3 regions of the Ferrovibrio sp. GW821-FHT12D07 genome follow, and region 2 is predicted to be linked to each of the others. Evidence: predicted binding sites of a transcription regulator. Region 2 holds the regulator's gene; each other region holds the start of a gene.
The links. The regulator PhoB, encoded in region 2, activates phosphate uptake and scavenging genes when phosphate is short. The targets are predictions, from matches to a motif close to TNTCATAAAACTGTCA.
Positions count from the first base shown of each region.

Region 1: AC1RRE_RS19090 (PhoX family protein) is a predicted target of PhoB. The motif match lies at 1,129-1,144, and genes of this name have one in related genera.
Region 3: AC1RRE_RS05595 (UDP-2,3-diacylglucosamine diphosphatase) is a predicted target of PhoB. The motif match lies at 1,536-1,551, and genes of this name have one in related genera.

Region 1 is NZ_JBXAQN010000003.1:238,383-240,648, reverse strand. Features, by position in the region: gene AC1RRE_RS19090 (PhoX family protein) at 1-1,072, opposite strand, end outside; gene AC1RRE_RS19085 (methyl-accepting chemotaxis protein) at 1,346-2,266, shown strand, end outside.
Region 2 is NZ_JBXAQN010000001.1:1,592,125-1,594,390, reverse strand. Features, by position in the region: gene AC1RRE_RS07965 (MlaC/ttg2D family ABC transporter substrate-binding protein) at 31-657, shown strand; gene phoB (phosphate regulon transcriptional regulator PhoB) at 729-1,445, opposite strand; gene phoU (phosphate signaling complex protein PhoU) at 1,442-2,161, opposite strand; gene pstB (phosphate ABC transporter ATP-binding protein PstB) at 2,182-2,266, opposite strand, start outside.
Region 3 is NZ_JBXAQN010000001.1:1,107,781-1,110,046, reverse strand. Features, by position in the region: gene AC1RRE_RS05600 (FKBP-type peptidyl-prolyl cis-trans isomerase) at 28-351, opposite strand; gene AC1RRE_RS05595 (UDP-2,3-diacylglucosamine diphosphatase) at 538-1,437, opposite strand; gene AC1RRE_RS05590 (HU family DNA-binding protein) at 1,632-1,934, opposite strand; gene AC1RRE_RS05585 (multidrug effflux MFS transporter) at 2,142-2,266, opposite strand, start outside.

The DNA of each region.
Region 1 (2,266 bases), on a different contig from region 2:
TGATCACCACAGCAGCCCCTTCATGCTTGAAGCGGCCAAGCGCCGTCCGCTTCTTGGGCACGAATTGCGGATTGTGGGGATCGATCTCAACCAGCCAACCGAAGCGGTTGGCCTCATTCGGTTCCTTGTTGACGTCGAAGCGCTCGTGATACTGGCCCCAGTTATACCAGTTGTCCGGCACACCATAGCGCTTGTGGTTGCGCTCTTCCGGATGATTGGGATCGAGCTTGCCCCAGAAATAGCCGTGGATATTTTCTTCCGCGGTCAGCACGGTGCCCCAGGGAGTCATGCCACCGGCGCAATTGTTGAACATGCCGAGTACGCGACGACCGGTCGCATCGGCCTTGGTGCGCATGCGGACATGGCCCGCGGCCGGGCCGGTCATTTCCATCGGGGTCGAGACATCAATACGACGCGCATAGCGGCTGCCAGCCGTAACGCCCCATTTGCCGTCGGTATTCTTCTCGATCTCGATGATGCTGGCGCCATGGGCGGCCATCTCGACGGCCACTAGGTCCGGTGTCATGTCCCTGAACAGCTTGTCCTTGGCTTCCTGCCGGCCGACGCCGGGGAACATGACTTCTTCGTTGGTGTATTCGTGGTTCACGAACAGCAGGCCACGCGTGGAGCTGTCGCTGCCCAGCGGCAGCGGAAGAAAACCGATGAAGTCGTTGTTGTAACCGAACTGCTTCGACTGGGCGGCTGCAGTCTGCTGGCGTACATTGAATGCCGGTGCATCCGGCGTCACAGCATCACCCCAACGGATCAGGATGTCAGCGTCATAGCCCGGCGCGACATGATGTGTGCGATCCACGCCATGGCTGATCTCGGTGAAGGTGAAGCGGCTGGCCACGGTGGGCGCGGTCTGGGCCAGCGCGGTCAGTGGCGACAGGCTCTGGCCGACCGTCAGTCCGGCTGCACTGGCCAATAGACCTTTCAGGATATCGCGACGGCCGTAACGGTGGAGGACAATCTCCCCCAGGGTTGGATTGGGGCTTTCGTTGATGCCAATATCCTGAGACGCTTCATAGGCTTCGCTCCGGCTGAGGCCGGCGGGGCGGTCGTGGGGCATGGTCTTCTCCTGGAATCGGGCTGTACATCCCGTCTGGAACACCTAGCTTGCCTCTGTGACGGGTTGATGAACCTTGCTGCGGCGCAACCGTGACGACAATTGAATCGGGGTAATTCGACTAAAGTCAGGGGGGCGGTTTACGGACGTCAGACACGGACAGCTTGCATGTACATGCAGAGGTAACGCTAAGATAAAACCAACATAAAAAAAGCGAACAAACGATCAGGCCGGAAAGGCAACCGGAGTCAAAATGGCTCTGTGGCGGGAGGAAGTATGCTGGGATTAGCCAATCTACCGACCGGATTACGCGTCGGTCTGGCCATTGTTCTGCTCGCCGTAACGACTCTGGGTTGGATTTGGGTCGGCAGCCAATCAATAACCATTATCGTTTCCGCCGTGGTTGTATTCATCCTGGGCAGTCTGCTGATCCTGTCTCTGGCTGGCGGCAGCGCAAAGGCTGCCGACATTCTCGGAAACTGGCCGGCTTCGGCCTCCCGGATATCGGAAGCCCCGGGTAGCCTGCGCCAGCCGCTACAGCAGCTGGCCCGCAGCTGGACCGACGAAACCGGCCGTCGTGAAGCCCTTGAGCGTCAGATGGCGATACTGCAGACGGAGCTTGAGCAGCTCCGCCGCAACGACAGCGCTGTGCTGGGTGAGATGGCCGAACTCTGCGCCGCCATCGGCAACGGTGTGCTCAGCCGGCGGGTTTCCTCGCATGACGACGAGGAATCCGCTCATGTGCTAGCCGAGAAGTTCAATCATATGGCGACCACCCTGGATGCGGTGGTGGGTGACCTCAAGCGCCTGTTCGGCCGCATGGCCGAAGGTGATTTATCTGTCGGCATGGACAGCGACTATGCCGGCGATTTCGGCGTCATCAGCCAGGGTTCGACACAGGTAGCCGAACGGCTGGGTGGCGTGATCGGCACCATCGTGCAGGCGGCCAATTCGATTTCCAGCGCCTCCGTGCAGCTCAACCGTGAAGCCAAGGGGCTGGCGGACAGCGCAGAATCGCAATCTGAAAGCCTGGATCGCACGGCGGCCGAGGCAGCCTCCATGAGCGAGGCAGCGAAAGCCAACGAGGCGGCGGCGAAACGTGCCAGCCAACGTGCCGAGCAGGCGCGGGCAGCCGCGCAGAATGGCGTGACGGTCGTCCGACGCTCGGTCGATGCGATGAACGAGATGGCGGAGATG
Region 2 (2,266 bases):
TTCTCTTCCGCCTCTTAGTCGGGATTCCCCATGCCGTCAGCCCTGCTTTCCCGCCGTTTTCTCCTGATCGCCGCTGCCACCGGTCTTTTCCTCGGTCTGCAGGCCATTTCTGTCGCCTCGGCCCGGGCCGCAGCCCCCGACCAGTTCATCCGTGAAGTCGGTGGCGACACCCTCAAGGCTCTGGGCGACCGCTCCCTGACCCAGGAGAAGCGCGAAGGTCTGGTCCGCACTCTGATGACCACGCATCTCGATCTGGATGCCGTCGGCCAGTTCTGCCTCGGCCGTTACAACCGCGGCCTGACCGACGCCCAGAAGCAGGAATATCACGGCCTGTTCCTCGACTACCTGGTGAAGGTCTATTCGCAGCTGCTGTCGCAGTACAACGGCGAGACGCTGGACGTGCGCGACGGCGTCAAGGCTGCCGGCAGCGAACAGGTGGTGGAATCGCAGATCAACCGCCAGAACGGCCCGCCGATCCGCGTCGAGTGGAAGACCCATGAGAAGGACGGCAAGCCGCTGGTCACCGATGTAGTGGTGGAGGGCGTGTCGATGGCCTTCACCCAGCGCCAGCAGTTCGAATCCGTGATCCAGAACAATGGCGGCAAGGTCGAAGCACTGTTCACCGCGATGAAGAAGCAGATCGCCGGCCGCCGCTGACGCGCATCATGCAGACATGAAAAAGCCGGCCGTCTCGCGATGGCCGGCTTTTTCTTTATCCTGACGACAAATCAGGCCATGGCGGCGGCGGAGGTCAGCTCCAGCGCATAGCCGGCCGACCGCACCGTGCGGATCACATCCATCTCGCCATTGCCGTTCAACGCCTTGCGCAGGCGACGGATATGGACGTCCACCGTGCGCTGCTCGACATAGATGTCGCGACCCCAGACCGCATCCAGAAGCTGGTCGCGCGACAGCACGCGACCGGGATGCTCAAGGAAATAACGCAGCAGGCGGAATTCCGTCGGGCCCAGATGCACGTCACGGCCGTTGCGGGTGACCTTGTGCGTGGCGATATCCATCACCAGGCCGCCATAGGTCAGCACCTCTTCCGCCAGTGCCGGCCGGATGCGGCGCAGCACCGCACGGATGCGGGCCAGCAGTTCGCCCGGTGAAAACGGCTTGGCGATATAGTCGTCAGCGCCGGCGTCAAGGCCGCGCACGCGATCGGCTTCCTCGCCACGCGCCGTCAGCATGATGATCGGCACATTGCGGGCATTGGGATCGCGGCGCAGCTGGCGGCAGACCTCAAGCCCCGATAGACGCGGCAGCATCCAGTCGAGCAGGATTAGGTCCGGCATATGTTCAGCCACCTTCAGCAAGGCCTGCTCGCCGTCCATCGCTTCGTCGACGGTGTAATTTTCCTTTTCCAGGTTGTAGCGCAGCAGCGCCAGCAACGCCGCTTCGTCCTCGATCACGAGAACGCGCGGCTTGATGGAGATATTCATCGCTGGCCTCCCGGCGCATTCACCACGGCATAGGCCGTATCGTCGCCCTTCGGGCGGTCTTCCTTCTGCATCTCGCCCGTCACCGTGTAGTGGATCAGTTCGGCGATATTGGTGGCATGGTCGCCGATGCGCTCGATATTCTTGGCGATGAACAGCAGATGCGTGCTGCTGGTGATGGAGCGCGGATCCTCCATCATGTAGGTCAGCAGTTCGCGGAACAGGCTGGTGTACAGTTCATCCACCTCTTCATCGCGAGCCCAGACCGCGTCGGCCTTGGCGGCGTCCGCAGTAATATAGGCGTCCAGCGTGTCCTTGATCAGGGCCTGCACCAGGGCAGCCATGCGCGGAATGGCATGCACCGGCCGCACCAGCGGCGCCTGGTTCAGCGCCACCGCGCGCTTGGCGACATTCTTGGCATAGTCACCGATGCGTTCGATCTCGGACGAGATGCGCAGGGCCGAGACCACAATGCGCAGATCGTCGGCCATCGGCTGGCGCCGGGCCAGCAACTCGATGGCGAAATCGTCAACCTGGTTGCGCAGGGCATCGATCTTAGTATCGCTCTTCACTACCTCAGCAGCCAGATTGCTGTCACGCTTCACGATCGCCTCGACGGCGGCGGAAAGCTGTGATTCAGCCAGGCCACCCATCTGCACGATGAGGGTCGACAGCTTCTTCAGCTCGTCGTCGTATTTCTGAACAATATGTTGCGGCATTTTCTATGTCCTCACTCTGCTCAGCCGAAGCGACCGGTGATGTAGCCCTGCGTCCGCTCGTCCTTGGGATTTGTGAAAATCACCCTGGTATCGTCCGTCTCGACC
Region 3 (2,266 bases), 480 kb from region 2:
TGCGGCGACAGCATGGCATGGCCCGCCTCAGCGGACGTTGATCAATTCGATTTCAAAGAACAGCGTGGCGTTGGGCGGAATGATGCGGCCGTTGCCGCGCGCACCGTAGGCCAGATACGGCGGAATGATCAGCGCACGCTTGCCGCCGACCTTCATGTAGTTGACCCCTTCATCCCAGCCCTTGATCACCTTGCCCTGGCCGAGCGCGAACTCGAAGGGCTGGCCGCGCTTGTAGGAACTGTCGAACATGCGGGTCGGCTTGCTGTTTTCCCAAATCCAGCCGGCGTAATGCACTGACACCATCTTGCCCGGTTCGGCTTTCGCGCCGGTGCCGAGCACGACGTCGCCCATGCGCATTCCAGACGCAGTCTGGCGCAGGTTTACGGCCTCTTGCTTGCCGCCGAGACCGATGGCCCCGAGCAATGATGAAAGCACTCCCATGCCCCTAGAATACCAAGCAAATTTGCTGATGCCCAGAGTTGTCACAGGTCTTGATGCCTGCGACTCGGGGGCATACACGTCACCGTGTAAAGTCGATCAATCCACCGTTGCCGACTGCTGAACGCCTGCAAGTGCCCCGATATCCTCCGGGACCAGATCATTTATCGGGGCTTCGGACATAGCCGGCTCCAGGCTGTCCAGCCCGTCGGCGGTCAGGAAACTGCCCATGGACTCGCGCAATTCGGCCCAGCGCAGGATTTCCAGCCGGCCGTCGGCATGCTCGACCAGGGCGGTGCAGCTCTCCACCCAGTCGCCGTCGTTGCAATAGAGGATGCCGTCGATCTCGCGGATTTCGGCATGGTGGATATGGCCGCAGACCACCCCGTCCACATGGCGGCGGCGGGCCTCCTCGGCGATCGCCTGCTCGTAGTCAGAGATGAATTCGACCGCGTTCTTCACCTTGTGCTTCAGGTAGGCCGACAGCGACCAGTAGGGCAGGCCCATGCGGCGGCGGATATGGTTAAACCAGGTGTTGAGGTCGAGGGCGAAGCCATAGGCCGCGTCGCCGAGCAGCGCCAGCCATTTGGCGCAGGTGACAATGCCGTCGAAATGGTCGCCATGGGTGACCAGGAAACGCCGGCCATCGGCGGTCTGGTGGATCGCCTCCATCTGCACGGTGATCCCGCCGAAGGCCAACCCGGCCCCCTCGATGAAATCGCGCAATGCCTCGTCATGGTTGCCCGGCACATAGATCACGTCGGTGCCCTTGCGCGCCTTGCGCAGCAGCTTCTGCACCACGTCGTTATGGCTCTGGTTCCAGTACCAGGACCGCTTGAGCCGCCAGCCATCGACGATGTCGCCGACCAGGTAGAGCGTATCGGACTCGGTATGCTTGAGGAATTCCAGCAGCAGATCGGCCTTGCAGCCGCGCGTGCCCAGATGGATGTCGGATATCCAAATGGTGCGGTAACGGGCCGGAAAGAGCGCCATATTCATCGGTCACCTGCTGGACGAATCACCATCTGAGGTAATCCGTTGGCCGGGAAGATGAATCGCGGACTCCCCGAAGTCCCGTGAATTTTCGATGACCGGAATGACGGTTCGATGACAGTCGGCAGCGCGGAAAAGCGCGCAAAGAAAAAGGGCCTGCCGCGAGGCAGGCCCTTGAAGCTTGATCCCTCAGAGAAGGATCAGACGGCTTCCTTCAGCACCTTGGAGGCGCGGAAGGCAACCTTCTTGGAAGCCTTGATCTTGATCGGCTCGCCGGTCTGCGGGTTGCGGCCGATACGAGCGGCGCGCTTGCGGACCTGCAGGATACCGATATCGCCCATACGGACGCGCTCGCCCTTCTTCAGCGACTTGGTGATGGCGGCAAAGAAGTCCTCGAACAGGGCGAGGGTCAGCTTCTTCTGCAGCTCATGCTTCTCAGCCAGCGTGGAAGCCATCTGCTTCGCAGTGACGGTAACCGTCTTGGTGGCGGCTGCCTTAGCCATGGTCTCTCTCCTCGGAATTGATGAGTCAGATGTTGTTTTTGAACGAATCGGGGGTTGATTCCCGAATCCTGCATAGCATCACCCCGCGGTTTTGCCCATCGGGTAATGCAAAAAAACCGCTAGCCATGCGGGGTTTCGAGAACCGGCACGAATCGGAGCCGCAAACCACGCGGGTTTGTCGCATCCCCCTGTGGACAGACGTGCCGTTCAGGGGCGGCTGGCGCGGAATTTCGAAGCGATCAGAAAGCTTAAGACCGACAAACTGCCGCATCCGAGCATGGCCCAGATCATTGGATACTGGCTCGGATCATGGTCCTGGCCATAGCCTACCA